4 regions of the Streptomyces sp. NPDC051104 genome follow, and region 4 is predicted to be linked to each of the others. Evidence: riboswitches for the same ligand, from Rfam matches in the RefSeq annotation. Region 4 holds a riboswitch; each other region holds the start of a gene.
The links. Region 4 has a riboswitch for thiamine pyrophosphate ahead of thiC (phosphomethylpyrimidine synthase ThiC). Riboswitches for the same ligand answer to the same signal wherever they lie in the genome.
Positions count from the first base shown of each region.

Region 1: linked by a shared signal. The riboswitch ahead of AB0N14_RS14705 (cytosine permease) and the one ahead of thiC (phosphomethylpyrimidine synthase ThiC) in region 4 are both predicted to bind thiamine pyrophosphate.
Region 2: linked by a shared signal. The riboswitch ahead of AB0N14_RS24475 (thiamine ABC transporter substrate-binding protein) and the one ahead of thiC (phosphomethylpyrimidine synthase ThiC) in region 4 are both predicted to bind thiamine pyrophosphate.
Region 3: linked by a shared signal. The riboswitch ahead of thiO (glycine oxidase ThiO) and the one ahead of thiC (phosphomethylpyrimidine synthase ThiC) in region 4 are both predicted to bind thiamine pyrophosphate.

Region 1 covers NZ_JBFBBS010000008.1:88,578-96,187, reverse strand. The annotation lists gene thiD (bifunctional hydroxymethylpyrimidine kinase/phosphomethylpyrimidine kinase) at 1-736, opposite strand, end outside; gene AB0N14_RS14705 (cytosine permease) at 733-2,151, opposite strand; TPP riboswitch at 2,143-2,237, opposite strand; partial or broken gene AB0N14_RS14700 (jacalin-like lectin) at 2,329-2,511, opposite strand; gene AB0N14_RS14695 (endonuclease) at 2,683-3,339, opposite strand; gene AB0N14_RS14690 (DUF3140 domain-containing protein) at 3,347-3,685, opposite strand; gene AB0N14_RS14685 (DNA starvation/stationary phase protection protein) at 3,729-4,211, opposite strand; gene AB0N14_RS14680 (WhiB family transcriptional regulator) at 4,208-4,465, opposite strand; gene AB0N14_RS14675 (thiolase family protein) at 4,634-5,827, shown strand; gene AB0N14_RS14670 (sulfite exporter TauE/SafE family protein) at 5,933-6,706, shown strand; gene AB0N14_RS14665 (HAD-IIA family hydrolase) at 6,708-7,487, opposite strand; gene AB0N14_RS14660 (cobalt-precorrin-6A reductase) at 7,591-7,610, shown strand, end outside.
Region 2 covers NZ_JBFBBS010000019.1:73,112-80,721, forward strand. The annotation lists gene AB0N14_RS24450 (VOC family protein) at 1-123, shown strand, start outside; gene AB0N14_RS24455 (LAETG motif-containing sortase-dependent surface protein) at 350-1,036, shown strand; gene AB0N14_RS24460 (GNAT family N-acetyltransferase) at 1,106-1,546, opposite strand; gene AB0N14_RS24465 (ABC transporter ATP-binding protein) at 1,557-2,588, opposite strand; gene AB0N14_RS24470 (iron ABC transporter permease) at 2,591-4,255, opposite strand; gene AB0N14_RS24475 (thiamine ABC transporter substrate-binding protein) at 4,231-5,319, opposite strand; TPP riboswitch at 5,399-5,504, opposite strand; gene rlmN (23S rRNA (adenine(2503)-C(2))-methyltransferase RlmN) at 5,537-6,643, opposite strand; gene AB0N14_RS24485 (YceI family protein) at 6,743-7,420, opposite strand; gene AB0N14_RS24490 (phosphatidate cytidylyltransferase) at 7,585-7,610, opposite strand, start outside.
Region 3 covers NZ_JBFBBS010000027.1:90,989-98,598, reverse strand. The annotation lists gene AB0N14_RS28760 (NAD(P)/FAD-dependent oxidoreductase) at 1-192, shown strand, start outside; gene AB0N14_RS28755 (hypothetical protein) at 221-1,144, opposite strand; gene metF (methylenetetrahydrofolate reductase [NAD(P)H]) at 1,200-2,123, opposite strand; gene thiE (thiamine phosphate synthase) at 2,242-2,892, opposite strand; gene AB0N14_RS28740 (Rv2175c family DNA-binding protein) at 3,109-3,474, opposite strand; gene AB0N14_RS28735 (FAD-dependent oxidoreductase) at 3,555-4,781, opposite strand; TPP riboswitch at 4,905-5,017, shown strand; gene thiO (glycine oxidase ThiO) at 5,015-6,214, shown strand; gene thiS (sulfur carrier protein ThiS) at 6,211-6,411, shown strand; gene AB0N14_RS28720 (thiazole synthase) at 6,414-7,208, shown strand; gene pknB (Stk1 family PASTA domain-containing Ser/Thr kinase) at 7,306-7,610, shown strand, end outside.
Region 4 covers NZ_JBFBBS010000005.1:127,604-135,213, reverse strand. The annotation lists gene AB0N14_RS10400 (helix-turn-helix domain-containing protein) at 1-602, shown strand, start outside; gene AB0N14_RS10395 (SsgA family sporulation/cell division regulator) at 702-1,139, shown strand; gene AB0N14_RS10390 (YibE/F family protein) at 1,236-2,681, opposite strand; TPP riboswitch at 2,753-2,909, shown strand; gene thiC (phosphomethylpyrimidine synthase ThiC) at 2,902-4,704, shown strand; gene AB0N14_RS10380 (hypothetical protein) at 4,941-5,807, opposite strand; gene AB0N14_RS10375 (metallophosphoesterase) at 6,001-7,095, opposite strand; gene AB0N14_RS10370 (LacI family DNA-binding transcriptional regulator) at 7,340-7,610, opposite strand, start outside.

The sequences.
Region 1 (7,610 bases), on a different contig from region 4:
AGCCCGCCGCGATCGCCTCCGTGACGTACTCCTTGGCCTGCCGCACCGCCTCCGGCACCGTGAGGCCCTGCGCGAGACCGACCGCGACGGCCGAGGCGAGGGTGCAGCCCGTGCCGTGGGTGTGGCGGTTGTCGTGGCGTGCGGCGCGCAGCCAGTGCTCCTGCCGGCCGTCCGTGAGCAGGTCGGTGGCCTCGCCGGGCAGATGGCCGCCCTTCACGAGCACCCACCGGGGCCCGTACGACAGCAGGCGGTCGGCTGCGCGGCGCATGCCCGCCTCGTCGGTCACCGTGATGCCGGTCAGCTCCGCGACCTCGTCCAGGTTCGGCGTGGTCACCGTGGCGAGCGGCAGCAGCCTGGTCCGTACGGCCTCCAGGGCGTCGTCGGCGAGCAGCCGGTCGCCGTGCTTGGAGACGCTCACCGGGTCCACGACGACCGGTGCCGGCATGTCCCCGAGCAGGTCGGCCACCGTCTGGACCAGCGCGGGTGAGGCGAGCATGCCCGTCTTGACCGCCTGTACTCCGATGTCGTCGACGACGCTGCGGTACTGGGCGCGCACCGCCTCCACGGGCAGCTCCCACGCCCCCTGCACCCCCACGGAGTTCTGCGCCGTGACCGCGGTGATCACGCTCATACCGTGGGCGCCGAGCGCCAGCATGGTCTTCAGGTCGGCCTGGATCCCGGCGCCGCCGCCGGAGTCGGAGCCGGCGATGGTCAGGACACGGGGCGGCGCGGTCATGCGCGGCCCTCCTCTCGGACGCGCACGCGGCTCTCCTCCCGGACGCGCAGCGGGGCGTAGAGCGCGAGCGCGACCAGGAACGCCACGTAGTAGGAGACGTCGGCGCCGTGCAGCGCGTGGGCGGCCGGGCCCACGTACAGTCCAGTGTCCATGAACGGCACCGCCGCGGCGAAGGCGCCGACGAACGCCAGCAGCGGCGGCCACACGGAGCGCGGCCGGGCGGTCCCGGCGGCGAGGTCGACCGCGGTGCCGCGCCGGGCGAGCCAGTCGACGACCACGATCGCCACGAACCCGGGGATCCAGTAGCTCACGAACAGCAGCACGTTCTGGAAGCGGGCGGTGGTGTTCGCCGCGTGCATCCACAGCACCAGCGGGAAGCCGAGCACCACGGCGAGGGCGGCGGCCAGCGGACGCGGCAGGCGCACCCCGACGGTCTGCAACGCCAGGGAGCCGCTGTAGTCGTTCATCGCGTTGCTGGCGAGCGCCGCGAGCGCCACGGCCAGCAGCCCGAAGGCACCGGCCGCGCCCCCGCCCAGCACATGGTCCACGCCCGCGGCCGTCTGGTCCGTCAGCACCGAGGCGCCCCACAGTCCGAGGACCTGCACGGCCACGAAGGACACCACGAGACCGAGCAGCGTGCACCAGAACATCCGGGACCGTGAGGTGCCGCGCGGCAGATAGCGGCTGAAGTCGCTGGCGTACGGCGCCCAGGACAGCGACAGGCTGAGCGCGATGGTGCTAGTCAGCACGAAGGCGCCCACCCGGTCCGCGCCGTGCGCGGTGCCCGTCCAGGCGGGGTGCACGCTGCCCGCCATGCGCAGGGCGATCAGTGCGAAGGCGGCTGCCAGCACGAAGGTCATGACGAGCTGCAGCCGGTGGATCGCCTCGTAGCCGAGGACCCCCAGAGCTCCTTGGGCGAGCATCACCACCAGGACGCCCAGCCAGAACGGCCAGCCGGCGAGCCGCGCCAGCGCATCGCCGCCGAACAGCCCGATCAGCGCGTCCCAGGCGATCGAGGACAGCCACTGCAGCACCCCGGGCAGCACCACCGCGCGCCCGAACGCCAGCCGGGCGAGCGGCAGCTGGCCGGCTCCGGTGCGGCTGCCCCAGGTGCTCAGATAGGCGGTGGGCACCGCGCCCAGCACCGTGCCGAGGACGATGGCGGTGAGCGCGGTGGTGAAGTCCAGGCCGAGCGCGATGCCGATGGTCCCGGTGAACACGCCGGTCATGGTCAGATTGGGGGCGAACCACACGGTGAACAGCCGGCCCGCCCCGCCGTAACGATTCGTCTCGGGGACCGGCTCGATGCCGTGGCCCTCGACCCTGAGGTCGCCGGGAGCGGTGGGCATCCGCCCGTCGAAGACGGTGTTCCGGCCGCCTGTGGGCAGCCCGCCCGAGACATGCGCCGATGGCATGGAAGACATCCCTCCGCCAGTACGAACTGGTTCAGGTTCGACGGGTGTGATCTCAGCCCGCAGATGGGGCACCCCGTGTCCGGTACGGCGGCAAGACTAACCCGAGGACGGGAATCAGCCATACGTGAGGGCCGCTGCCGGGTCGGTCAGCGGCCCTCGAGAGGTCTTGGTGGCGCGTCAGCGCCGGGTGTAGATGAAGCCGATCTTGTCGACCTCGTCACCGGAGCGCCCGTGGAATCCCGCGATCTGCCAGCCGGAGGGCGCCGTACGGGTCACGCAGTCGGACGTCGTGGTACCGCCCGCCAGGCTGCGGCCGAGGTTGGTCGTGAACTTCGCGGAGAAGATCCTCGTGCGGCCGTCGGCGAGTCCTTGAGGGAATGCGCTTTCTCCGCTCCCGGTGAAGCTTTCACCTGCCGGTCGCCGCGGTGTCGGCGACGCCGAGGGGCCGGCGTCGGGCACGGGAGGGCTCGCGGCGGGCGCTGCCGGGACAACTCGTTCTGCGCCCACAGGGCACCCACCCCGAGCCCGCCCTCACGCCGCGTGCTCCCGTACCTCTTCCGCCAGCTTCTTGTCGAGTGCGGCGCGCACCAACGCCGCTGCCAGCACCGCCGGTTCGGTTTCCTTCGCCAGCTTCAGCAACTGCTCCGGGTCCTTCGGCAGCCCCAGTCGCTCCGCACCCGACAGTGCCTTCGCGTCCAGGTAGGGAGCCACCTCGGGCCACACGCGCTGCACCTCGCGCAGGAAGATGTCCGCGCCGGCCGGTCCGATCCCCGGTATCTCCTGCAACAGCCGGCGCAGGGCAGAGACGTCGCCGTCGGCCGCCTTCCGCAGCCGCCGCAGGTCTCCGCCCCAACGCTCCGTCAGCAACTCGGCGCTGTCGCCCAATTGGGTCGCCGTCCGCTCGTCGTAGCGCCGGTAGCCGCCCCGCCCCAGCGCGTCGACCCGCTCCTGCCAGTCCGCCTCAGCCATGTGGCGCGGGTCCTTCAGGCCCGCCTCCTGAAGCGCCCGCACCGTGGCCAGGGCGATCGGGGAGCGGATGCGGGCGCTGAGCAGCAGGGCCATCAACAGCAGCCGGTACAGCGGCTGCGGGGCGTCCTTGAGCCGGATCCCCGCCTCCTCCGCGTAGGTCTGCCCGTGCTCGCCGACGAGTTCCCCGATCACCCCGGCGGCTCTGTCGTCCCGTCCCATGGCGGCCTCACCGTGACGCCTTGAGCGGGTCGTGCCCCAGCGTCATGAGCCGGTGGCGCAGGTGCTCGTCCTCGGCCTCCGGCTCGTTCTCCACGTCCACCTCGGAGGTGACCGTGTCCACCACCTTGCGCATGACCTGGACGTCGTCGTCGGTGAGGTCGGTGCGCCGCTTCTGCAGGATCGACAGGACGTGTCGCCCGGTGGGCGTGCCCGCCTCCTCCGGCAGTGGCTCGCTCTCCTCCTCGGCGTCCCGGACCCGCAGCCAGGCCGCCAGTTCCTGGGAGGTCATGTTCACCACCCGGTGGAAGTCCTCCCACAGCGCGTCCATCTCCAGGGCGTCGGTCATGGCTTACTCCTCTCCACCCTCGACGGTCGGGTTCCGCTCGGTCTCACTCCTCGCGCGGCCAGTTCTCGGCCTCGAACATCCAGCGCTGCTTCTCCAGCTCCGCGGTGATCCCGATCAGCAGGTCCTGGGTGACGGGATCGGCCTCAGCGGTGGCGTCGATCCGCTTGCGCAGCCGCCCGATCGCCGCTTCCAGCGACTCCACCATCAGGCCCACGACGTCGGTGTCCCGCAGCCAGCCCTCCTTCGTGCCGGGCAGGCCGTAGGCGGACGCGATGGTCTCCGGGCGGCCGTCCGGCGGCACACCGAGCGCGGACGCACGTTCGGCGACCGTGTCGGCGTACGAGCGTGCGGTGTCGACCACCTCGTCGAGCTGGAGGTGGATCGAACGGAACCTGGGGCCGACGATGTTCCAGTGGGCCTGCTTCCCGATCAGGGACAGCCCGAGCAGATCCACCAGGGTCTCCTGCAGGGCCTCCCCGGTGACCCGGCGTGCGGGCTCGGGCAGCGTGCTGTGCACCACGGTCATCGCGCGCTTCTCCTTATCGGTCGGTCTTTCGTGGCACGGAGCAGTTCGGCACGCTCCTGCTCGCCGGTGCCGCCCCACACGCCCGCCGTCTGCCCGTTGCCCAACGCCCAGTCCAGGCACTCGCCCATGACGGGGCAGCGGCGGCAGACGCGCTTGGCGGCGGCGGTCTCCTCGACGGCGGGCCCCGCCGTCCCGACGGGGAAGAACAACTCGGGGTCCTCACCCACGCACGCCGCTTGCCGCAACCACTCCATGCGCGCCCGGGTCCCCAGGACCGATCAGGTGAAACCCGGCGGGAGCGCCCCCCTTCCCCCGCACCACCGGCGAGCTTCCCGGCGACCGCCCGGCGGTCTATAGTTCAAAACTAGCGGTGCTAATTAACTAGCCCCGCTCCATCGCCGAGGCCGGTCAGGAGTTCCGTCGTGCGTACCGTCCACTTCGCGGCAGCCCGCCGCACCCCCATCGGCAGGCTGCGCGGCGCACTGTCCACCGTGCGGCCCGACGACCTCGCGGCCACCGTGATCCGCGGCCTGGTCGCGGACGTGCCCGCGCTCGACCCGGCCCGCATCGACGACGTCTACTGGGGCGCCGCCAACCAGGCCGGCGAGGACAACCGCAACGTCGCCCGCATGGCCGCCCTCCTCGCCGGCCTGCCCGAGTCCGTCCCGGGGGCTACGGTCAACCGGCTGTGCGCCTCCGGCCTGGAGGCGGTGACGACGGCCGCCCGCGCCATCGCCGCGGGTGAGGCCGACATCGTGCTCGCGGGCGGCTCGGAGTCCATGAGCCGGGCCCCCTTCGTGCTGCCCCGCCCCGACGAGGCCCTGCCGCAGCGCATCGAGACGGCCGACACCCGCCTCGGCTGGCGGCTGGTCAACCCGGCGATGAAGGACCTGTACGGCCTGCTCACCATGGGGGAGACCGCCGAGGAGGTCGCCGAGCGGTACGGCGTCCCGCGCGAACGCCAGGACGACTTCGCGCTGCGCAGCCACCGGCGGGCGGCCGAGGCCCGCAAGAACGGGCTCTTCGACGCCGAACTCCTGCCAGTGACCCGACCCGACGGCGTTGTCGTCACCGCCGACGAAGGCGTCCGCGAGGACACGTCGTACGAGAAACTCGCCCGCCTCAAGCCGGTGTTCCGCGAGGGCGGCACCGTCACCGCGGGCAACGCCTCGCCCATGAACGACGGCGCCGCCGGTCTCCTCCTCGTCAGCGAGGAGGTCCTCGACGAACTGGGCCTCGACTCCCTCGGCCGGTACGTGGCCGGGGCCTCGGCCGGCGTGCACCCGGACGTCATGGGCATAGGCCCCGTCCCCGCCACCGAGAAGGCCCTGGCACGGGTGGGCTGGACGATCGGCGACATCCAGGAGGCCGAGCTCAACGAGGCGTTCGCCGCCCAGGCCCTCGCCTGCGCCGACCGGCTCGGCCTCGACCCGGAGCTGGTCAACCCGACCGGCGGCGCCATTGCCCTCGGCCACCCGCTCGGCTGCTCGGGCGCCCGCATCCTGACCACCCTCCTGCACCGCATGCGCCGCACCGGTGCCGCCCGAGGGCTCGCGACGATGTGCGTGGGCGTGGGGCAGGGCAGCACGGTGCTCGTCGAGCGTCCGCGGGTGTAGGAGAAGCGGGGCGCGGCGCAGGGTTCAGGGGCCGCCTCACCAAGGGCCCATCTGGCGAGACGCCCCTGACGTGGCCAGATGCGTGGGCATAGCATCGGTCCCCGCATGAACACGATGACGCTCTGGGACATATCGCCGTGGGGGTTCGCCGCGCTGGCCGCTGCCGCGCTCCTCGTCGGCTTCTCCAAGACCGCCGTGAGCGGCGCCAACACGGTCAGCCTCGCCATCTTCGCCACCGTCCTGCCCGCCCGGGCCTCGACCGGCGTCCTGCTGCCGATCCTGATCGTCGGCGACGTCCTCGCCGTCCTCACCTACCGCCGCCACGCCCACTGGCCCACCCTGTGGCGCCTGTTCCCGGCGGTCGCCGCGGGCGTCGTCGTGGGGACGCTGTTCCTGGTGTGGGCCGACGACGCGGTCGTACGGACCTCGATCGGCGCGATCCTGCTGCTGATGGCGGCGGTCACGGTGTGGCGCCGCCGGCATGCCGACCGGGACGACGAACCCGACGCGGTGACCACGCGCGCCGGCCGCATGAAGGCCCGCACCTACGGCGTCCTCGGCGGCTTCACCACGATGGTCGCGAACGCGGGCGGCCCCGTGATGTCGATGTACCTGCTCTCCGCGGGCTTCCGCAAACTGGGCTTCCTCGGCACCTCGGCCTTCTTCTTCCTGATCGTCAACGTCTCCAAGGTGCCCTTCAGCGCCGGCCTCGGCCTGATCGACGGCCGCTCCCTGCTGCTGGACGCGGCGCTCGCGGTGTTCGTGCTGCCTGGGGCCGTCATCGGCAGGTGGGCGGTGAACCGGATCAACCAGCGCCTGTTCGAGCAACTGGTGATCGCGGCGACCGTGGTGGGCGCCCTCCAGCTCCTGCTGCGCTGAGCTATCGGAGCAGCGCGGGCAGGTCCGCGAAGGAGTCGAGGACGTGGTGGGGCTCGCCGCCGGCGTCCCGGTGGGTCTGCGGCTGGTACTTGCCGGTCTTCACGAGGACTCCGGTGAGCCCGGCGCGCTGGGCCGCGAGCACATCGGACTCGATGTCGTCGCCCACCATGAGCGCCTGGCCGGCATCCACCCCGAGGCGGGTCAGCGCGGCCTCGAAGAAGGCGGGCGACGGCTTGCCGGTGACCTCGGCCTCCGTGTGCGCGGCCTGCTCCAGGCCGAGCAGGAACGCGCCCGAGTCCAGCCGCAGCCCCCGGTCGGTGCGCCAGTACAGGTTGCGGTGCATGGCGACCAGCCGCGCGCCCTGCTGAAGGTGGCCGAAGGCCCGGTTGAGCGCCGCGTAGTCGAACTCGGGACCGGCGCCACCGAGGATCACCACGTCCGGGACGGCGTCCTCGTCGTCGACGAGAAAGACGTCCGTCAGGTCCTCCCGGATGTCACCGCTGGTGAGCAGCGAGCACCGCGCACCCGGGCAGTGCTCGGCGAGGTACGCGGCGGTCACGGCGGGCGCGGTGAGGATGTCCTCGGCGGCCACGGGGAAGCCGGCCTCGGACAGGGTCTCGGCGATCGAGGCACGGGTGCGGGACGTCGTGTTGGTGATGAGGGCGACCGCGTATCCGGACTCACGGATCTCCCGCAGCGCGTCGACCGTGCCCGGCAGCGGCTGCCACGAGACGGTGAGGACGCCGTCGATGTCGATGAGGACGGCACGCACTGCGTCGATGTCGGGCATGCCAGGACGATAACGAGCACGGTGCTGGAAGGCCGTACGGCATGCGGGAAGGTTCCTGCACAACGTGATCCGAGGCAGCCGTACCCTCGTCGTCATGTCCTCGCACGTCCTGAT
Region 2 (7,610 bases), on a different contig from region 4:
GCGGGCGGCACGGTGTCCGACGAGGCGCAGGACTACGGCCACATGTACGGCCGTGCCTTCGACGACCCGGACGGCCACACCTGGGAGGTCATGTGGATGGACCCGGCGGCGGTGCAGGGCTGAGCACGCGCAGGTGAACGGGGGTGCCCCGGCGGGGAGTTGAGAACGGTTCTGCGGATTCCAAACGCATGGGCGGTTAATGAGCAGGCAAAGACGACCGTCATGCCGGACATCGGCGTTGACAGCACTTAGCTGCCGCTTATAAACCTGTGAGCCTCTCGGGAAAGTTGTGATTGCAGCGCAACTTCCCCTGAACCCCCCGCAATTGCGCATCCCGTGAAGGGCAATCGTGTCCATATCCTCCCGCACCGCTCGAACGGTGCGCATCCTCGGCGTCGCCTCGGCCTCCGCGGCGCTCGCACTCGGCGTCGCCGGCAACGCGCTCGCCTGCAACATTGGTGACTTCTCGGCCGTCGCGTCCTGCGACAGCGGGAAGGGCAGCATCACCGTCACCGACAAGGACGCCTCGCGCAAGGAGGCGACCGTCAGCGTCTACCTGGAAGAGAACGGCGCGGACGCGAAGAAGGTCGGTGAGAAGACGATCACCGGCTCCCAGGACGGGGCGATCGTCACGTTCTCCGAGAACTGGGCGGCGAACGCCAAGTACCGCGTCCACATCGACGTCGAGGGCATCCTCCACCAGGACCTCGACATCCTGACCACCCCGTCGAAGGCCTGCGCCACCTCGGAGACCACCCCGCCGGCCTCCGAGTCCACCCCGCCGGCCTCGGACACCCCGACCCCGTCGGCCACCCCGTCCTCGTCCGCCACGCCGTCGCAGGCGCAGAGCACGGCCCCCGCCGCGGCCGGGGACAACTCCCCCTCGCCGGCGGCGGGCAGCTCCAACCTCGCCGAGACAGGCGCCGGCTCCAACACGCCCGTGATCGCCGGTATCGCCGGCGGCCTGGTCGTCATCGGTGGCGGCGCGGTGTTCTTCGGCATGCGCCGCCGCGGCGGCGCGTCGAAGGGCAACTGACGCCTCCTCGCCCGTACGAATCGACGGCCCGCCCCTTTTGCCGGGGCGGGCCGTCGTGCGTGCCGCACATCAGGCCGGCTTCCGAACCATGAACACGTCCACCGGATCCTCGGTCTCCACTGTGAACCCGTGCCGCTCGTAGAGCCGTCGGGCGGGACTGCCCTGCAGCACGTTCAACCGGACGAGGACACCGCGGGAGTCACACCGCTCCAGCAGTTCGCGCAGCACGCCCGAACCGATACCGCTGCCCTGAAGATGCGGGGCCAGGTAGAAGTGCTCCAGCCAGTGGGCGTCCTCGGCCGGTCGCAGCGCCACGCAGCCGGCGAACGCACCGCCCACCTCGATCACCCATGTGTGGGCCGGGTCGAATCGGTCCCGCAGCCGCTGCCGCACCCGCTGCTCGTCGTACCGCCCGAGCCGTTCCAGATCAGCCCGCATCACCACGGCACGCAACTCGACCACTGCCTCGACGTCCGACATCGACGCCGGGCGCATATCCCAGTCCGCCATGATCGCCACCCTAGGTGGCGGACGCGCCGCCGAGCACCACGATTTCCGCTGCGTCGAACACGACCCCGACCTCGTCCCCGGGCCCCGGGGCCGACCGCAGCGGGCAGGCCGCCTCCAGTGCGGGGGCCTCCTCCGGTTGCAGGCGTACGGCGACGTGAGTACCGCGGAAGGTGCGGGCGGTCACGGTGCAGCGCAGGCCCTCGGTGGCCGCCGTCAACCGTACGCCCGCCGGGCGGACCAGCAGTGTGCCGGCCCCCTGCGGGGAGCCTTCCGGGACCGGGAGCTTGCCCCACGGGGTGTCCGCGGCCTCGCCGGCGACGGTCGCCTCCACCACGTTGTCGAATCCGAGGAAGCGCGCCACGAACTCGTTCGCGGGCCGCTGCCACACCTCGAGCGGCGTACCGGACTGGGCGATCCGCCCGTCGCGCATCACCACGACCCGGTCGGCGAGAGCGAAGGCCTCGCCCTGGTCGTGGGTGACGGCGAGCACGGTCGTACCCAAGCGGCCGAACAGGTCGCGCAGTTCGACGACGAGCCGCTCGCGCAGGGACCGGTCGAGCTGGCCCAGCGGCTCGTCCAGCATCAGCAGCCGTGGCCGGGGCGCGAGGGCGCGGGCGAGCGCGACGCGCTGCTGTTCGCCGCCGGAGAGTTCCGACACCGCCCTGCGCGCGGCCCCCGGAAGTCCGACCAGGTCGAGCAACTCCGTTACGCGTTCCTCCCGTTCGGCGCGCGCGGTTTTGCGCATACGCAGCCCGAAGGCGACGTTCCCGCCGACGTCCCGCTGCGGGAACAGCTGATGGTCCTGGAACATCAGGCCCACCCCGCGCCGGTGCGCGGGCACCCCGTCCAGGTCACGGCTGTCGAGGAACAGCCGCCCCTCATCGAGGGGTTGCAGCCCGGCCACCGTCCGCAGCAGCGTCGACTTGCCGCTGCCGCTCGGCCCGAGCACGCACACGATCTCCTGCTCGGCGACCTCGAGGTCCACTCGGTCGAGCGCGGTCCGCCGGTCGAAGCGTACGGTCGCGCCTTGCAGCGTGAGCATCGTCAGAACTCCCCCGTCCGATCGGTCCGCAACCTCTCCAGGACGCCCAGCGCCACCGCGCACACCACCATCAGAATCGTCGACAGGGCCATCGCCTGCCCGTAGTTGAGGTCGCCGGGCCGCGCGAGCAGCCGCGCCACGGCCACCGGCAGCGTCGGGTTGTCGGGCCGCGCGATGAACACGGTCGCCCCGAACTCGCCCAGCGACACGGCGAACGCGAACCCGGCGGCGATCAGCAGCGCCCGCCGCACGATCGGCAGATCGACCTCGCGCCACACCCGCCACGGCGACGCCCCGAGCACGGCGGCCGCCTCCCGCAGCCGTTCGTCCACGGCCCGCAGCACCGGCAGCATGGTGCGGACGACGAAGGGGGCGCCCACCAGGGCCTGCGCGAGCGGCACCAGGATCCAGGAGCCGCGCAGGTCCAGCGGCGGTTTGTCGAGCGCGATGAGGAAGCCGAAGCCGACGGTCACCGCGGACACGCCGAGCGGCAGCATCAGCAGCGCGTCGAAGCCCCGTACGAGCCGGCCGGCGTCCCTGCGGGCGAGGGCCGCGGCGGCGAGCGAGCCGATCAGTACCGCGATGAGGGTGGCCACGACGGCGTACTGGAGGGAGTTCACCATGGCGTCGACGGGCGGGACGAGGAAGGTGCTGTCGTCGGTGCGGGTCAGCGCCTTGTAGTAGGCGAACCCGGGCGCGTCGAGGGAGCGCTGGACGAGGACGGCGAGCGGCAGGACGAGCAGGAGGGCGACGGTCGCGAGGACCGCGCCGAGCAGCGCCCACTGTGCGGCCCCGCGCGGCCTGCGCGCCGTGCGCGACGGGTCGACCAGTTTCAGCGCGCTCTCCCGGCGGCGCACCGTCCAGGCGTGCACCCCGAGGATCGCGCCCACCGCGACGAACTGGACGATCGTCAGCACTGCGGCGGTGGACAGGTCGAAGATCTCCGAGGTCTGCCGGTAGATCTCCACCTCGAGGGTGGAGAAGGTGGGGCCGCCGAGGATCTGCACCACGCCGAAGGAGGTGAAGGTGAACAGGAACACCATCAGCGCGGCGGCGGCCACCGCCGGTGCGAGCGCGGGCAGCGTCACCATCCGCCAGGCCGTGAGCCGACAGGCGCCGAGCACGCGCGCGGCCTCCTCCTGGCGGGGGTCGAGTTGCGCCCAAAGGCCGCCGACCGTGCGGACGACGACGGCGTAGTTGAAGAAGACGTGGGCGAGCAGGATGGCCCACACGGTGGTGTCGAGCCGTATGCCCCACAGGTCGTCGAAGAGTCCACCGCGACCCACCAGCGCCAGGAAGGCGGTGCCGACGACGACCGTGGGCAGCACGAACGGGACGGTGACGACGGCGCGCAGCACCTGCCTGCCCGGGAAGTCGTAACGCGCGAAGACATACGCGCCGGGCAGCGCGATCAGCAGGGTAAGAGCGGTGGAGGCGAGCGCCTGCCAGGTGGTGAACCACAGCACGTGCCGCATGTCCGGCTCGGCGAGCACGTCCACGACCCGCCCGAGCCGCCAGGCCCCGTCCGCCTTCACACCGCGCGCGACGATCGCCGCGACGGGGTAGGCGAAGAAGACCGCGAAGAACGCGACGGGCAGGGCCATCAGCCCGAGCCGCGCCGCGTTCCCCCGCCTGTGGGGGGTCACTTCAGTACGAGCGACGTCCACGACTTGACCCACTGGTCACGGTTGGCGGCGATCTTCGTGGGGGCCATGGTCTCGGGGTCCTTGGCCGCGGGCCCGTACTCGGTGAACTCCGTGGGCACCTTCGCTCCCTCGACCACCGGGTAGACGAACATGTTGAGCGGCATGTCCTCCTGGAACCTCCTGCTGATCAGGAAGTCGAGGAACGCCTTGCCGCCCTTGGTGTTGTGCGCGTTGCTCAGCAGACCGGCGAACTCGATCTGGCGGAAGCAGGTGCCGGTGGCGACACCGGTCGGCGCGGTCTTGGGCCGGGGGTCGGCGTAGACGACCTCGGCGGGCGGCGAGGAGGCGTAGGAGACGACGAGCGGCCGGTCCCCCTTGGCCTTCTTCCCGCCGGCGGAGCCGGAGAACTCCTCGTTGTAGGCCTGCTCCCAGCCGTCTACCACCTTCACGCCGTTGGCCTTGAGCTTCTTCCAGTAGTCCGGCCAGCCGCCGTCGCCGTACTTCGCGGCGGTGCCGAGCAGGAAGCCGAGGCCGGGTGAGGACGTGGAGGCGTTCTCGGTGACGAGGAGGTTCTTGTACTCGGGCTTGACGAGGTCGTCGAAGGACGCCGGCGGGGTCAGCTTGTGGTCGGCGAAGTACTTCTTGTCGTAGTTGACACAGATGTCGCCGTAGTCGATGGGCGTGACCCGGTGCTTGTCCGCGTCCAGCTGGTACTGGGTGCCGACCTGGTCGAGGCCCTTGGCCTCGTACGGCTGGAACAGGCCGTTGTCCAGCGCCCTGGACAGCAGTGTGTTGTCGACGCCGAAGAAGACGTCGCCCTGCGGGTTGTCCTTGGTGAGGATCGCCTTGTTGACGGCCTGGCCCGCGTCGCCGTCCTTGAGGACCTTGACGGTGTAGCCGGACTCCTTCTCGAACGCCGCGATGACGCTCTTGGAGGCGGCCCACGAGTCATGGCTGACGAGGGTCACGGTCTTGGAGTCGCCGCCGCCGTTCCCACTTCCAAAACCGGACGATCCGCACGCGGACAGCGTGACCATGCCCAGCCCGACGGCCACGGCCGCCCACTGCTTACCGGTGATGCTCAACTGGATTCCTCCTGGGGGTGACCAGGAAGAGACGCGGCCCCGCCCCGGACCTCGGAGGGTCCCGGGCAGGGCACAACAGCTCGAGTGAAGACCGAACTCCCTACCCAGAATGACCTGGGCGAGGTTCAGAGGGTCTGCGGTCGCTACCGCACTCTCAGCGCTGTGGCGCTCCCCTGTCGGAATATGAAGATGTACGTACTGACTGACGGCCCTCAGACTACCGCTCGGTGGCGGCGAGCTGACCGCACGCCCCGTCGATCTCCTGACCACGGGTGTCCCGGATCGTCACCGGCACACTGTGGGCGGCGATCGCCTCGACGAACGCCTTCTCGTCCTCGGGGCGGGAGGCGGTCCACTTGGAGCCGGGCGTCGGGTTCAGCGGGATCAGGTTGACGTGCACGGGCTTGCCCTTGAGCAGCCGGCCCAGCAGATCGCCGCGCCACGCCTGGTCGTTGATGTCCCGGATGAGGGCGTACTCGATGGACAGCCGGCGTCCGGACTTCTCGACGTAGTCGAACCCGGCGTCGAGGACCTCGCGCACCTTCCACCGCGTGTTGACGGGAACGAGGGTGTCGCGCAGCTCGTCGTCCGGGGCGTGCAGGGAGATGGCGAGACGGCACTTGAAGCCCTCGTCGGCGAACCGGTGGATGGCCGGCACCAGTCCGACGGTGGAGACGGTGATGCCGCGCTGCGAGAGGCCGAGCCCGTCCGGCGCGGGGTCGGTGAGGGCGCGGACGGCGCCGACGACCCGCTTGTAGTTCGCGAGGGGCTCGCCCATGCCCATGAAGACGATGTTGGACAGCCGCGCCGGGCCGCCGGGGATCTCGCCGTCGCGCAGCGCCCGCATGCCGTCCACGATCTGGTGCACGATCTCGGCGGTCGACAGGTTGCGGTCCAGGCCCGCCTGGCCGGTGGCGCAGAACGGGCAGTTCATGCCACAACCCGCCTGCGAGCTGATGCACATGGTGACCCGGTCCGGATAGCGCATGAGCACGGACTCGACGAGCGTGCCGTCGAACAGCCGCCACAGCGTCTTACGGGTGGTGCCCTGGTCCGTCGCCAGATGCCGGACGACCGTCATCAGCTCCGGGAGCAGCGCCTCCTGGAGCTTGCCACGGGAGGGCGCGGGGATGTCGGTCCACTGCTCCGGGTCGTGCGCGAACCGCGCGAAGTAGTGCTGCGAGAGCTGCTTGGCGCGGAACGGCTTCTCACCGATCGCGGCGACCGCCTCCTTGCGCTCGGCGGGCGAGAGATCGGCGAGATGCCGCGGCGGCGTCTTGGCTCCGCGCGGCGCGACGAAAGTGAGTTCTCCGGGCTTGGGCATGGTCCTCCCAGTGTCTCAGATCCACTGGTGTGGCCCGCGACCGAAGATTCGCGAGGCCGCGAAGGCCGGTTCGGTCTCCTGCGCGGCTCGCGTGCTCCGTCAGGCGGTGGCGGTGGCGCGGATGGCCGCGATGTCGAACTGGAGGCGGACCTTCTCGCTCACCATGGCGCCGCCCTCGGCCAGCCTGGCGTTGTAGGTCAGGCCCCAGTCGGAACGGTTGATCGTGGTGGTGCCGTCGAAGCCGACGCGCTCGTAACCGAACGGGTCCGTCACATGGCCGATGTAGGTGAGTTCCAGGTCGACGGGACGGGTGGTGTCCTTGATGGTGAGGTCACCGGTCATGCGGTAGACGTCCTTGTCCGCGAGGTGCACAGCGGTACTGGTGAAGATCATCCGCGGGTAGGTCGCGGAGTCCAGGAAGTCGCGGCCGACCAGGTGCGCGTCGCGTTGCTCGACACCGGTGTCGACGCTGGCGGTGAACAGCGCGATGTCGGCACGGGAGCGGGCCGGGTCGCGGCCGTCGAAGTAGAGGCGGCTGTCGTACTGCGTGAAGGCGCCGCGCACCGTCGTCACCATGGCGTGTCGCACGGAGAACCCGATCCTGCTGTGCGCGGGGTCGATCATCCACTCGCCGGTGAGGGCCTGCAGGGCGGGATCAGGCAGAACGCCGACACCGGGATGCGCCGGGGCGGCGGGGCTCAGCGGGGCACCGGGGGCCACGGGTGCGGCGGGAACCGCCGCGCGTCGGAGTGGAGAGCTGCGGCCGAAAAGGTTCATGACGCATGTAGTTATGTCAGGGAGACCGGCGCCCGCAAGGCCTGTCAGGAAACCCGACCCTTCATCGGCAGACCTTCACAGGTGGGCGCATCTGCTGGGTGTCGACGCGACAGAGGGGTCCACCGCCCTGTGGACGACGAGCCCCTCTGCCCGGACAGCGCAGGTCAGGCCGACCCCACGAAGATCACCA
Region 3 (7,610 bases), on a different contig from region 4:
GCGGTACCGGCGCCGGCTCTCGCCGCGGCCGGGGGCCGTCTGCTGCAGCCGTCCAACAAGACCCGTACACCTGGCCTGTTCACGGTCGGCGGCTGGTCCCACCCCGGTGGGGGCCTCCCCCACGCCGGCATGTCTGGCGCCCTGGTGGCCGGGCTCATCGTGGAGGGGCCGGACTTCCGGGGCTCTCAGTGACCGTCCCGGGGCCCACGGCTCCGGGACGTCAGAAGCGGTAGCGCTCGTCGTAGCCGTTGCCGTGCGGGGTGCCGTTGTGCTGGTAGGGGTACGGCTGCTCGGGCGGGAGTTCGCCGTCGAACGCTTCGTCGGTGGTGCGCTGCTGGGGCACCCAGACACCGGCGGGCGGGGTCTCGCCGTAGGTGCCGGTGGCGTACTGGTCCTGACCGTAGGCCTGCTGTGTATACTGCTGCTCGCCGCCGTACGTGGTGTCGTACGAGCCGCCGCCGTAGGTCCGCGTGCCCTGGTACGGGTCGGAGTACCCGCCGTACTGCTCCTGGCCGCCCTCGTAGCCGTAGTGCTGCTGCTGGCCGTATCCGGAGTAGCCGTCGTAGGCGTAGGCCTGCTGCTCCTGGGGCTGTCCGGCGGTGGTGTAGGTGGCATCCGCGTAGACGCCGTAGGAGCCGGTCTCCTCGGGCAGGGGCTGCGGCTCGTAGACGGAGGTGGCCTCGGCCGCGGTATCGGCGGGCGGGGTGGCCCCCGGGCGGGTGAAGACGTCGTCGTGGTCGTCCTCGTCGTACGCGTCGTCCTGGCGGTACGTTCCGGCGGGCATCGTCGTCGCGGCCGTCGGCTCGACGTCGATGTCCTCCGCCGCCTCCTCCTGGCGGGCCTTCTCTGTCCGCCGGCGCTTGCTGCCGGTGCCCGCACCCTCGCGCGGGCGGTTGCCGACGGCCCAGCCGGCCGCGAACCCGCGGCGGAACGACAGGGTGACGTAGGTCTGCCCGACCGCGAAGGCGGCGGCGCCCAGGCCGATGACCACGACGGATTGGATGAGCACGCCGAACACGACGCCGAGGAATCCGACGAACGCGAGCAGCCGCCAGCGAAGGCGTGCCTTGTACTGCAGCAGCACCTCACCGAGCAGCCACAGCGCGACGATGCCGAACGCGATGTAGAGGACCGTCCAGCCCATGTACGCCCCTCTCCCAGTGGCCGCTACGCAGTGTGTCGTATACGGGTGCGGCGGTCTAGGCCCGCTGCGGGTGGTGCAGGCCCAGGTTCTCGTAGATCTCCAGCGTCGCCGTGGAGTTGTTGAGTGTAATGAAGTGCAGTCCGGGGACCCCCTCGGCCAGCAGCCTCGCGCAGAACTCCGTGGCGAAGTCGATGCCGGTCGAGCGTACCGCCGCCGGATCGTCCTTCGCCGCGAGGATCCGCTCTTTCAGGCCGTCGGGGATGGGGGCGTTGCTGAGCTGGGGCAGCCGCTCCAGCATCCGCACGCTGGTCACGGGCATGATCTCGGGGATGACCGGGGTGTCGCAGCCGGCCGCGGCGACCCGGTCGCGCAGGCGCAGGTACGACTCCGGCTGGAAGAACATCTGCGTGATCGCGTAGTCGGCGCCGGCCCGGCACTTGTCGACGAAGTGCGTGACGTCGGTGTCCCAGTCGCTGGAGCGGGGATGCATCTCCGGGAAGGCGGCGACGCCCACGCAGAAGTCGCCCGACTCCTTGATGAGCCGGACGAGTTCGGACGCGTAGGTCAGACCCCTGGGGTGCGGCACCCACTCGCCCATGGGGTCGCCAGGCGGGTCGCCGCGCACCGCGAGGATGTTGCGGATCCCGGCGTCGGCGTACTGGCCGATGATGTTGCGCAGCTCGGCGACGGAGTGGTTGACCGCGGTGAGGTGGGCGACCGGGGTGAGCGTCGTGTCGGCGACGATCTGCTCGGTCTCCTTGACCGTGCCCGCACGGGTCGAACCGCCGGCGCCGTAGGTGACGGACACGAAGTCGGGGGCGACCGCCTCGACCCTTCGGAGCGCGCTCCACAGATTCCGCTGGCCCTTGGGGGTCTTCGGCGCCGAGAACTCGAACGAGTACGTCGTCTTGCCGGTGGCGAGGATGTCGCGCACGGTCCGTGCGCGATCAGTCCTCGTGGATGCGGTTCCGAGGGCCATAGTCGCAGGTTAGCCAGGGCGCGGCGGTCCCCCAACCGGACGCCCGGAATTTGCCCGAAATGTCGACTTGTTGTCCACCCATCGGACAACGCGGGGCAGGATCGGCCTCCAGGCGCTCCTACGCGGCGCGCAGCCGCTTGGCGAACTCGGCCGCCGCCGCGCCGGGGTCGTCAGCCTCCGTGATCGCGCGGACGACCACCACGCGGCGGGCGCCGGCATCGAGGACCTGGTCCAGGTTGCCGAGGTCGATGCCGCCGATGGCGAACCAGGGGCGGTCGGTGCCGAGCGCGGCGGTGTGGCGGACCAGGCCGAGGCCGGGGGCGGGGCGGCCGGGCTTGGTGGGGGTGGGCCAGCAGGGGCCGGTGCAGAAGTAGTCCACACCCTCCTGGACGGCGGCGGCCTCGGCCTCCGCCTCGGAGTGGGTGGAGCGGCCTATCAGGATGTCGTCGCCGAGGATGGCGCGGGCCGCGGGGACGGGGAGGTCGCCCTGCCCGAGGTGCAGGACGTCGGGGCGGGCGGCGTGGGCCACGTCCGCGCGGTCGTTCACCGCGAGGAGCTTGCCGTGGCGGGCACACGCCTCGGCGAAGACCTGGAGGTGCTCCAGCTCCTCGGCGGCCTCCATGCCCTTCTCGCGCAGCTGCACGATGTCGACGCCGCCGGCGAGGACCGCGTCGAGGAACTCGGCGAGGTCGCCCTGGCGCTTGCGTGCGTCCGTGCACAGATAGACGCGGGCGTCGGCGAGCCGGGTGGTGCGGGCGGTGTCGGGCACGGTGGTGTTCCCCCGTTTGTCGGTGGCGTACGGGCCGCGGCGGGGCGCGGTCGGCCGGGGCCGGGGCGTGTCCCTTGGCCCGCGGCCCGTACGCGGACGGTTGTTCTTGTGTGCCGGCCTGATCAGACCGGAACCGGTCCGATCGGGTCCGGTCCGATCGGGTCCAGCTCGATCGGGTCCAGGTCGATCGGGTCCGGTCCGATCAGACCGGATCGATCAGACGGCGAGCGCCTGCGCGCGGCGCTTCACCTCCGTGCCGCGATTCTCGCTGAGAGCCTGCGCGGGGGTGCCGGGCAGGGTCGGGTCGGGGGTGAAGAGCCACTCGATCATCTCTTCGACCGTGAAGCCGTCGTCCCGCAACAGGGTCAAGGTGCCGGACAGGCCCTTGACCACCTTGTCCCCGTCGATGAAGGCGGCGGGGACGTGCAGCGCCTTGTTCTCGCCTCGGCGGACGGCGATGAGCTGGCCCTCCTTGACCAGCTGCCGCACGCGTGTCACCTCCACGCCGAGGGCATCGGCGATGTCGGGCAGGGTGAGCCAGGCGGGGACGAGAGCATCGATCTTTGCGTCAATCTCGGTCACGGGATCAAGCGTGCCATCCCGGACTGACAGTCGGAAGCGGAGCGCCTCCGGCGGGGTTAGGCGGAGGGGGTGGTTGCGCCCTACGCCGTCGCCTCCTTCAGTGGGCGGGACGGGTCCGACAGCAGTGCGGTGTTCATGGGGGTGCCCGATTCGATCAGGCGGCGGCCCTGCGCAAGGTCCCGGGGGCGGCCCACGGCCAGCAGGGCCACCAGGCGGCCCTCGCGCAGCCAGCAGACCGTCCAGGCCGCGCCCTCGGGGTCGCCGCGCCACACCGTCGTGTCGGCGGACGCGTGGTGGCCCACGTACTGGACGAACCGGCCGAACTGCTCCGACCAGAAGTACGGCACCGGGTCGTACGCCACCGGTGTCTGACCGATGATGTTCGCGGCCACGGTGCGCGGACCCTGGAGGGCGTTGTCCCAGTGGTGGACGAGCAGGCGCTCCTCGTAGCGGCCCGACGGGAAGGACGCGCAGTCACCGACCGCGTACACGTCCGGCACCGAGGTGCGCAGATGATCGTCGGCCGGCACCTCGCCGTGCACGCCCAGCTCGATCCCGGACCCGGCCAGCCAGGCCGTGGCGGGCCGGGCCCCGATGCCCACCACCACCGCCCCGGCCGGCACCCGAGAGCCGTCGTCCAGCACCACCGCGCCCGGCTCGATGCGCTCCACGCACGCGTGCGTGCGCAGCTCGGCCCCGCTGTCCGCGTACCAGGACGTCATCGGCGCCGCCACCTCCGCCGGCAGTGCGCCGGCGAGCGGCCGGTCCGCGGCCTCCACCACGGTCACCGCGCAGCCCGCCTCGCGCGCGGCGGTGGCGAACTCGGCACCGATCCAGCCCGCGCCGACGACCACGACGTCGTGCTGCTGGGCGAGCACCGGCCGCAGCCGCTCGGCATCGTCCAGCGTGCGCAGCAGATGCACCCCGGGGACGCCCTCCGCGCCGGGCAGCTGGATCGGTTCCGCCCCGGTCGCGATGACCAGGACGTCGTACGGGACAGGGCCCCGCTCGGTGTCCAGCTCGTGGTCCTCGGGACGCAGGCCGGTCGCCTCGCGGCCCAGCTCGAGCTCGATGTCCAGCGCCTCGAAGTCGACGTCGAAGGCGGAGCCCTCGGCCTTGCCGAGCAGCACGGCCTTGGACAGCGGCGGCCTGTCGTACGGCTGGTGCGGCTCCGCGCCGATCAGCGTCACGCCGCCGGTGAAGCCCTGCTCCCGCAGGGCGACCGCGGTCTGCACCCCGGCCATGCCCGCGCCCACGACGACGACGCGCCGTGCCGTACCGCCCCGTGCCTGCGTCTGCTCGCTCACCTGATCACCATAGACAATTGACGATTTGTCAGTCAGGGGGCGTGCTGAGTGACGTCCTGCACAGCCCTTGCCGGGCGGAGGCCGCCTTACAAGGGCGACGCTCTGCGGGCTAGTGTTGCCACCGTAAGCACTCGCGGGAGCCCGGCGCACCGGGCTGAGAGGGAGGCTGGGACGGCCTCCGACCGTACGAACCTGATCCGGGTCATGCCGGCGAAGGGAGGGGCTGGACGCCCATGTCGCGTACACCGGACGAACCGTCGACATCGCGCGATGCGTCGACCGTGTCGGACGTCCTCGTCATCGGGGGCGGGATCATCGGCCTGGTGACCGCCTGGCGGGCGGCGCAGCGCGGGTTCGCCACGGCCGTGGTGGATCCGGATCCGGGCGGCGGAGCCGCGCAGGTGGCCGCCGGGATGCTGGCCGCCGTCACCGAGCTGCACTACGGCGAGCAGACGCTGCTCGCCCTGAACCTCGCCTCCGCGCGCCGCTACCCGGACTTCGCCGCCGAGCTGGCCGAGGTTACCGGCCGGGACCTGGGCTACCGCCGCTGCGGCACGCTCGCCGTCGCGCTCGACGCCGACGACCGCGCCGAGCTGCGCGAACTGCACGCCCTGCAGCAGCGCTCGGGGCTGGAGTCGGAGTGGCTGAGCGGGCGGGAGTGCCGCCGTCTGGAGCCGATGCTCGCGCCGGGCGTGCGCGGGGGGCTCAGGGTCGACGGCGACCACCAGATCGACCCGCGCCGCCTCGCCGCCGCCCTGGTGACGGCCTGCGAACGCGCCGGGGTGGTCTTCCACCGGGTGTGGGCCGAGCGGCTCACGGTGGTGCGGGAGCGGGCCTGCGGGGTGCGGACCGCCGACGGCACCGAGCTCGCCGCCGGGCAGGTCGTCCTCGCCGCGGGCAGCCTCAGCGGGCGGCTCGCGGGCGTCCCGGACGACGTCCTGCCGCCCGTACGTCCCGTGAAGGGGCAGGTGCTGCGGCTGACCGTGCCCGAGCGGTACGCGCCGTTCCTGAGCCGTACGGTGCGCGCCGTCGTCCGCGGTGGCGCGATCTACCTCGTGCCGCGCGAGAACGGCGAGCTGGTGGTCGGCGCGACCAGCGAGGAGCTGGGCTGGGACACCACGGTCACCGCGGGCGGGGTGTACGAGCTGCTGCGGGACGCGCACGAGCTGGTGCCCGGGATCACCGAGCTGCCGCTCACCGAGACGCGGGCGGGTCTGCGCCCGGGCTCCCCGGACAACGCGCCGCTGCTCGGCCCCACCGAGCTGGACGGCCTGCTGCTGGCCACCGGCCACTACCGCAACGGTGTCCTGCTCACCCCGGTCACCGGCGACGTCATGGCGCACGTGCTGACCACCGGTGAGCTTCCCGAGGAGGCCCGCCCCTTCACCCCCCGGCGCTTCACCGCCGCCGCACTCACGGAGCAGCCGGCATGAACATCTCGGTCAACGGGGAGACCCGCGAGGTCACCCCCGGTGTCGCGCTCGACGCGGTGGTGCGGAGCCTGACCGCCGCCCCCTCGGGCGTGGCCGCCGCCGTCAACGAAACCGTCGTCCCGCGCGGGCAGTGGGCGTCGACGTCCCTCAGCGAGGGAGACCGCGTCGAGGTCCTCACCGCCGTCCAAGGAGGCTGACCATGGCTGACGATCCCTTCGTCCTCGGTGGGACCACCTACTCGTCCCGGCTGATCATGGGAACGGGTGGCGCGCCCAGCCTGGACGTGCTGGAGCGGGCGCTGGTGGCGTCCGGCACGGAGCTGACGACGGTCGCGATGCGGCGCGTCGACGCCTCGGTGCACGGTTCGGTCCTGTCCGTGCTCGACAAGCTGGGCATCCGGGTGCTGCCGAACACCGCCGGCTGCTTCACCGCGGGCGAGGCCGTGCTCACCGCCCGCCTGGCGCGCGAGGCCCTCGGCACGGATCTGGTCAAGCTGGAGGTCATCGCCGACGAGCGGACCCTGCTGCCGGACCCGATCGAGTTGCTGGAGGCGGCCGAGACGCTGGTGGACGACGGCTTCACCGTGCTGCCGTACACGAACGACGACCCCGTGCTCGCCCGCAAGCTGGAGGACGTCGGCTGCGCCGCGATCATGCCGCTCGGCTCCCCGATCGGGTCCGGGCTCGGCATCCGCAACCCGCACAACTTCCAGCTGATCGTGGAGCACGCGCGCGTGCCGGTCATCCTGGACGCGGGCGCGGGCACGGCGTCGGACGTGGCGCTGGCGATGGAGCTGGGGTGCGCGGGTGTGATGCTCGCCTCGGCGGTGACCCGGGCGCAGGAGCCGGTCCTGATGGCGGAGGCCATGCGGCACGCGGTGGAGGCCGGCCGGCTCGCCCGCCGGGCGGGCCGTATCCCGCGCCGGCACTTCGCGGAGGCGTCGTCGCCGATGGAGGGCATGGCCCGGCTGGACCCGGAACTGCCGGCCTTCTGAGCCGGACCGGAGGTCGCGTCACAGGTCGGCTGCAGTCGGGCCCCGGTGTCCCCGCAGCGGACGGTGAGTGACAGTGCGCCCTCGTAGACTCACCAGCGTGGATACGACCCTTCAGGACCCTCTCGTCGGGCAGGTGCTCGACGGCCGCTATCGCGTCGAGGCGCGGATCGCAGTCGGCGGGATGGCCACGGTCTACCGGGCCCTGGACACCCGCCTGGACCGTGTGCTCGCTCTGAAGGTGATGCACCCGACGCTGGCGGCCGACGGCTCGTTCGTCGAGCGCTTCATACGGGAGGCCAAGTCGGTCGCCCGTCTCGACCATCCGAACGTCGTGCAGGTTTTCGATCAGGGTGCCGACGGATCGTACGTCTACCTCGCCATGGAGTACGTCGCCGGCTGCAC
Region 4 (7,610 bases):
CTCACGAGGGCTATCTGCGCCGTGAGAAGGGCCTGTTCTTCCTCGGCGAGGCGGCCGAGCGGCTGAGCGCCCGCGCAGCCCAGCAGAAACGTCGCGGCATGGTGGACGACGCGCTCGCACAATGGCGTGATTCCATCGGTGTCCCCGTCTACTACGCGGTCTACCGCGAGGGCGAGATCGACGTCCTGGGCGTCGCCGACACGCCCGGCCACCCGGCGGTGGAGGAGTGGGCCGACTTCCGGGAGACCGGGCACGCCCATGCGATCGGCCAGTGCCTGCTTTCCCAGCTCGACGATGAGGCCCGCCGAGACCACCTCGACCGCTACCCCGTTCGGGCGATCACGCCGTACACCGTCCATGACGAGCGTGTGTTCCTCCGGCGACTGGAGCGCCTGCAGCGGACAGAACCCGTGATCGAGCGCCAGGAGTACGCGCTCGGGACGGTCTGTGCCGCGATTCCCCTGACCGTGGGGTCGACGGCCGCGACAATGGCGATCTCCTTGCCGTCCTGTGAGGCCGATCGGCTGCTGCCGGTGGCACGCCGACTTCAGGAGGAGATCGGACGGATGCTCGGGACACTCGCCCTCTCTATCAGCATCTGAAAACTCACTCCTTGTGATCTGCCATGTACGTTCAGCAAACTTCCAGCAGGTGTCAGGGGATGCTTCCTGGCCAGTCCACGGCTACTGACGGGGTAGACGATGCGCGAGTCGGTACAGGCAGAGGTGATGATGAGCTTTCTCGTCTCGGAGGAGCTCTCGTTCCGCATTCCGGTGGAGCTGTGTTACGAGACCTGTGATCCCTATGCCGTGCGGCTGACCTTCCACTTGCCCGGGGACGCGCCCGTGACCTGGGCGTTCGGTCGCGAGCTGCTGGTCGACGGAGTGGGCCGGCCGTGCGGCGACGGAGATGTGCACATCGCGCCCGCCGAGCCGGATACCTTCGGCGATGTGCTGATCCGGCTCCAGGTGGGTGCGGACCGGGCGTTGTTCCGGTCCGGGGCGGTGCCGCTGGTCGCGTTCCTGGACCGTACGGACAAGCTGGTGCCGCTCGGCCAGGAGGGCTCCCTCGCCGACTTCGACGCACATCTCGACGAGGCGCTGGACCGGATCCTCGCCGAGGAGCAGAGCGCGGGCTGAGGACGCTTTCGGTGCTGTAACGGTTCCTCGCGGAGCCGTGCGGGGTGCGGTGGGTGCCGTAACGCTTCTGCGGTGTCTCCCCGCGGCTTGGGTGCCTCAGTGCCTGCGGCGCCGCCCGCGCCCACCGCGGGCCGGTACGGCGGCCGGAGCGGCGGACCGGTCGGAGCGGTCGGCGGAGACCACCAGGGCGGCCAGTGCCGTGGTCACCGGCACCGAGGCGACCAGGCCGATCGAACCGACGAGCGTGCGCACGATCTCCTCCGCGACCAGCTCGCTGTCGGCAACGGTGACCACGCTGCTCTGCGCAATCGAGAACAGCAGCAACAGCGGCAGAGCGGCACCCGCGTACGCCAGGACGAGCGTGTTGACGACCGACGCGATGTGGTCGCGGCCGATACGGATGCCCGCACGGTACAGACCACGCCAGCCCATCGACGGGTTCGCTTCGTGGAGCTCCCAGACCGCCGACGTCTGCGTCACCGTCACATCGTCGAGGACGCCGAGCGAGCCGATGATGACGCCTGCCAGCAGCAGGCCGCTCATGTCGATACCCGGGTACAGGCCGTGGATCAGGCCGGTGTTGTCGTCGGTGTTGCCGGTCAGCGCGGCCCAGCCGATGAACAGGGAGCCCAGCACACCGATCAGGGACAGGGAGACGAGCGTGCCGAGCACCGCCACCGAGGTGCGTGCCGAGAGCCCGTGGCACATGTAGAGGGCGATCAGCATGATGGCGCTGGACCCGACCACGGCCACGAGCAGCGGGTTCGAGCCCTGCAGGATCGCCGGCAGGATGAACAGGCTCAGCACCAGGAAGCTGACGGCCAGGGCGATGAGCGCCATCACACCGCGCATCCGGCCGACGACCACCACGGCGATGGCGAAGATGCCGGCCAGCAGCGCCATGGGGACCTTGCGGTTCACATCCGCCACCGAGTACTGCAGGTCCCTGGGGGCGGACGGTTCGTACGCGACCACGACCTTCTCGCCCTGATGCAACTGCCGTGACTGGTCCGGCTGGACGATCTCCGTGAACGTCCGGCCCTGGTCCATGCCCGTGTCGACGCGCACCGTCGCCTTCTTGCACGTGCCGGCCGACTGCTGCTGGGCCGAGGAGCCCTCGGCCGTGGAGGTGTCGCCGGTCGGGGTGTCACCCGAGGCGTTCACGGACTTGCAGTCCACCTCCACCACCCTGGTGACCGTGGCCTGCTGGGTCTGCCGGTCGAATCCCACGCCGGTGCGCTTGTGTGACGGCACTCCGCCGGGCCACAGCACGACGAGGCCGACCACCACGGCTGCCGTGAAGGGGATGAGGATCGCGGCGATGACTCTGCGCAGGTGCCGCGACACGGGGGCCGCCGGGCCATGGCTGTGGCTGTGCGAGTGACCGTGCCCGCTCGGTCCATGCCCGTGCCCGCCGCGTGCTCCCTGCCCGTGCTCGCCGCTCGGTCCATGGCCATGTGCGTCGCCCGGACTGTGGCCGTGGCCGTGGCCATGAGGTGGGTCGGGCGGCGGGTACGGGGGCGGATGCTGTGTCGTGGTCACCGAGGCATCATCGCAAGAAGGCGTGAGGCCCACTGTTCAGCTCGCGCAAAGAGACGCTAGCGTAGGAGGACCTTTGCACACGCGGGAGCTCGGAGCACCGGGCTGAGAGGGCGCTGACCTCCGCAGACGCGATGTTTCACGTGGAACATCGGCGGGCGGAAACCGCTGCGTCGACCGCTGAACCTGTTACCGGGTAATGCCGGCGTAGGGAGTAGGTCTCATGACCAACAAGGACGTACGCACGCCTTCCTCCGTTCAGGGCGAACAGTCCCAGGAGGGCGGACAGTCCATCGGCTGGCACAAGGCGTACATCGAGGGCTCACGCCCCGACCTGCGGGTGCCGGTCCGTCGGGTGCACCTCACCAACGGGCAGTCGGTCACGCTGTACGACACCTCTGGCCCGTACACCGATCCACTCGTCCAGACCGACGTCCGCAGGGGCCTGACCCCATTGCGGGAGAACTGGATCACCGCCCGTGGCGACACCGAGGAGTACGCGGGCCGTCCCGTCCGCCCCGAGGACGACGGCATCAAGCACACCTCGCCGCGGGGCGGACTGCGCAACCTCGACGCGGTGTTCCCGGGGCGGCCGCGTCAGCCGCGCCGCAGCCGTGACGGCAAGGCGGTCACGCAACTGGCGTACGCACGGCGGGGGGAGATCACGCCCGAGATGGAGTTCGTCGCCCTCCGGGAGAACGTGTCCCCGGAGGTGGTGCGCGAGGAGATCGCGGCAGGCCGTGCGGTCCTCCCGGCCAACGTCAACCACCCCGAGAGCGAGCCGATGATCATCGGCAAGCGGTTCCTGGTGAAGGTCAACGCCAACATCGGCAACTCCGCCGTGACCTCCTCCATCGAGGAGGAGGTCGAGAAGATGACCTGGGCGACCCGCTGGGGCGCCGACACGGTCATGGACCTGTCCACCGGCCGCAACATCCACACCACGCGCGAGTGGGTGCTGCGCAACTCCCCCGTGCCGATCGGCACGGTGCCGCTCTATCAGGCCCTCGAGAAGGTCGACGGGAAGGCCGAGGAACTGACCTGGGAGATCTACAAGGACACGGTCATCGAGCAGGCCGAGCAGGGCGTGGACTACATGACGGTGCACGCGGGGGTGCGTCTGCCGTACGTACCGCTGACCGCGAAGCGCAAGACCGGCATCGTCTCGCGTGGCGGCTCGATCATGGCGGCGTGGTGCCTCGCCCACCACAAGGAGTCGTTCCTGTATGAGCATTTCGAAGAATTGTGCGAAATCCTCGCGGCCTATGACGTCACGTACTCGCTGGGCGACGGCCTCAGGCCCGGCTCCATCGCGGACGCCAACGACGAGGCACAGTTCGCGGAACTGCGCACGCTCGGGGAACTCGGTCGCATCGCCAGGCGTTTCAACGTACAGACCATGATCGAGGGCCCGGGACACGTCCCGATGCACAAGATCAAGGAGAACATCGACCTTCAGCAGGAGATCTGCGATGAAGCTCCGTTCTATACGCTCGGGCCGCTGACGACGGACATCGCGCCGGCGTACGACCACATCACCTCCGGCATCGGCGCCGCGATGATCGCCTGGTGGGGCACGGCCATGCTCTGCTACGTCACCCCCAAGGAGCACTTGGGCCTGCCCAACCGCGACGACGTCAAGACCGGTGTGATCACCTACAAGATCGCCGCCCATGCGGCCGACCTCGCCAAGGGTCATCCGGGTGCGCAGGCGTGGGACGACGCGCTGTCCGACGCGCGCTTCGAGTTCCGCTGGGAGGACCAGTTCAACCTGGCCCTCGACCCGGACACGGCCCGCGACTTCCACGACGAGACGCTCCCGGCGGAGCCGGCCAAGACCGCCCACTTCTGCTCGATGTGCGGTCCGAAGTTCTGCTCGATGAAGATCAGCCAGACCATCACAGAGCGGTTCGGCGGTGATATGGCCGAGGGCGCGACGGCCGAGGAGATCGCTGAGGGGATGCTCCAGAAGTCGAAGGAGTTCGCGGAGGCGGGGAACCGGGTGTACCTGCCGATCGCGGACTGACACGGGGCCGAGCGGGGCGCTGACCCGGGACGCCACAGAGGCTGTTCCGGGCAGCGTTTTGTCCTCGCCCTCGCCGGGGCCGACGCCGTTCAGGGCGCGGAACGGCCCGCGCCGAGTGAGAAGTGCGGGCCCGGCTTGGGTGGAGCAGTCCGGGCCCACTCTTCGGGTGACGGTCCGATGGGGGGCGGTCCGGCTGGGGACTCGTGTGGACCTGGCCGGTCGTCGGACGGGGCTCGTCACTCCGGCTTGTGCTCCGGCCCCCCGAAGTCCGGGCTGGTGAAGTCGGGGCTGGTGAAGCTGGGGCGCGGGCCGGCGGCCGGGCCGCTGTCGGGGCTGCTGAACCCCGGACGGTCGTAGCCGAGGTGCGGGATGCGGCCGCCGGCCGCCTCCGGCGCCTTCCGGGTCATCGCGGCCGTCCCCGGGTCGCTGAGCGCCTCACGGAGGAACGGCAGGATGCCGCGCTCCAGCAGCGCCTCGTGCCAGGCGGCCCTGGCCCGGGACACCTCCGTCGTCAACGTGCCCGACGCGTCCGCCTCTTGTGCCGAGGAACTGTTGCGCAGCGCGGTGAGCAGCAGGCCGATCGCGGCGACCAGGATCGACGCCGCGGTCACCGCGCCGAAGACCCACCCGGTGGTCAGGAGCGTCCGGGCGAACGCCTGATCGGGATTGACCATCTTGAGGATGTACCCCACGAGCAGGAAGATCGCGGCGGCGGCACCCGCGAGGAAGGGGGCGAGGACCGCGATGACGGCACCGGTCCCGGCGCTCGCGGCGGCCTCTCCCACGGTGGCCGCGAGCCCGAGGGCGTCCAGGTCCGCCTCCGGGGAACCGGGGGCGCTGTCCTGGACGATCGGGGTGGACGGCGCCGGCCGGCGCAGTTCCTCGCGGACCATGACGTAGTGCTGGTACTCGGTGGCCGCCGCCGCGGTGATGAGGGCGGTGGCGTTCAGCGCCATGGTGCGCAACTGTTCGGGGTTCAGCCGCTGACCCACAGCGGCCAGATCCGGGCGGTGTGGTGCGGAGCGCAGCGCCTCATCGAGGATCCGCTCGTAGTCCTGGCGGTCCTCGCTCAGCAGGTGCTGCGGAACGCTGTTCATGTGCATCCCCCGATGCTCCGTAGGGCTTGGGACTCGGCATGCTGACGAGCCGTCGGGCAGAAACGGAGGGGAGCCTGCTACGGATAAGCCGATGGTAGAGCGGCGACGGCGCGCGGTGACAGGGGGTTTCCAGAAAATGGCCCCGGCCTGCGCTACTCTGCGCGGCCCTCCGTCGGGGGGATGTTTGTCCGGGGAACGGTCAGATATCCACGGGCAGTTGCTGGACCAGCAGCTTTCCGGCCATGGTCACGCCGCCGTCCATCGCGATCGCCAGTCCGTCCGCGTAGATGTGCGGCCCCTCGACCACCGGACCCGTGCCGTCCTCGGCCTCCTCCGAGCCGACTTCTCCGAGGAGGTAGGGAATGGGGCTGTGGCCGTGGACGATGCGCCTGCCGCCGTAGGTGTCCAGCAGGGACCGTACGGCGTCGGCGCCGCCCTCGTCGCGGAAGGAGAAGCGCTTGGTGAACTTGCGGAAGAGGTCCCACACCTCGTCCGCGTCGTTGCGGGTGAGCGTCTCGCGGATGGTGTCGTTGACCGCCTCGATGGAGTCGCCGTAGTCGAGGTAGGCGGTGGTGTCCGAGTGGACCAGCAGGTGCCCGTCGACCTCCTCGACGGCGTCGAGGCGGGCCATCCACTGCAGGTGGTGGTCCTGCAGGCGGTCCATGTCGGTCTTCTGGCCGCCGTTGAGCAGCCAGGCCGCCTGGAAGGTGGCGGTGCCCGCGCCGGAGTTGACCGGCGTGTCGCCGAACCGCTTGGCGCCGAGCAGCAGCAGCTCGTGGTTGCCCATGAGCGCCTTGCAGTAGCCGCCGGCCGCGGCCGCCTCCGCGGACAGCCGCATCACCAGGTCGATGACGCCGATTCCGTCGGGCCCGCGGTCGGTGAAGTCGCCGAGGAACCACAGCCGCGCCGTGCCCGCGCACCAGCTCCCCTGGGCGTCGATGAGGCCCTTCTCCTGGAGCGCTGCCACGAGCTGCTCGAGATAGCCGTGCACGTCCCCGACGACGAACAGCGGACCGGGACCCTCCGCGGACTGCGGGGCGGGCGCGGACGTGGGAGCGACGTCCGCCTGGAGCGTGTCACCGCGGTTGACGACCGGGAGGTCCCGTTCGGTGGGCGTGTAGGCGTCGGAGTAGCCGTGGGGGTAGGTCTCCGGGGCGGCGGCGGGTCCGGTGACCTGGTCGTGGGGCGTGCTCTGCGCGTACGGACCGGCCTCGTGGACGTACGCGGGCACCCGGAAGTCGCGCAACGTCGCCGTCCGCTCCACCTCGGGTCCCTGACCGGCCCCCTGAGTCATCGACCCCTCCACCATCGCGCCGCATCTGCACCGCATCGGACTGCCTGGTCGCAGCGGCCCGCGGTGTCGTGGGCCCATCATAGGAATGCGGATCGCGCCATGTGATGACCCAGGGGTGGTGAATCGGGGAAGCCCTCCAGTTCACCGCGGCATTCGCCCTAAATGGGCGGGGGTTTCCCGCCGGTGTCCCGGTCGTCGGGCGCCCGCGGGCGACTGGTGCGTCACACGCGGGCCCCGTGCGGGCTTATCTCTGCCCGGGCGACCGGGGCGGGCTGACCGTGGTGCGGGGCGGGCGTCGCTCGGACGACGTACGCACGATCAGTTCGGTCGGTATCACCTGCTCGACCGGCTGCTCCGGCTGGACACCCTCGATGGCGTCGATGAGGAGCTGGACCACCGCGGTGCCGATCCGGCGCGGTTTGAGGGAGAGCGTGGTGACGGGAGGCTCGGTGTTGGCGTACACGGCGGACTCGCTGCAGCACACGAGCAGCAGGTCGTCGGGGACGCGCAGGCCG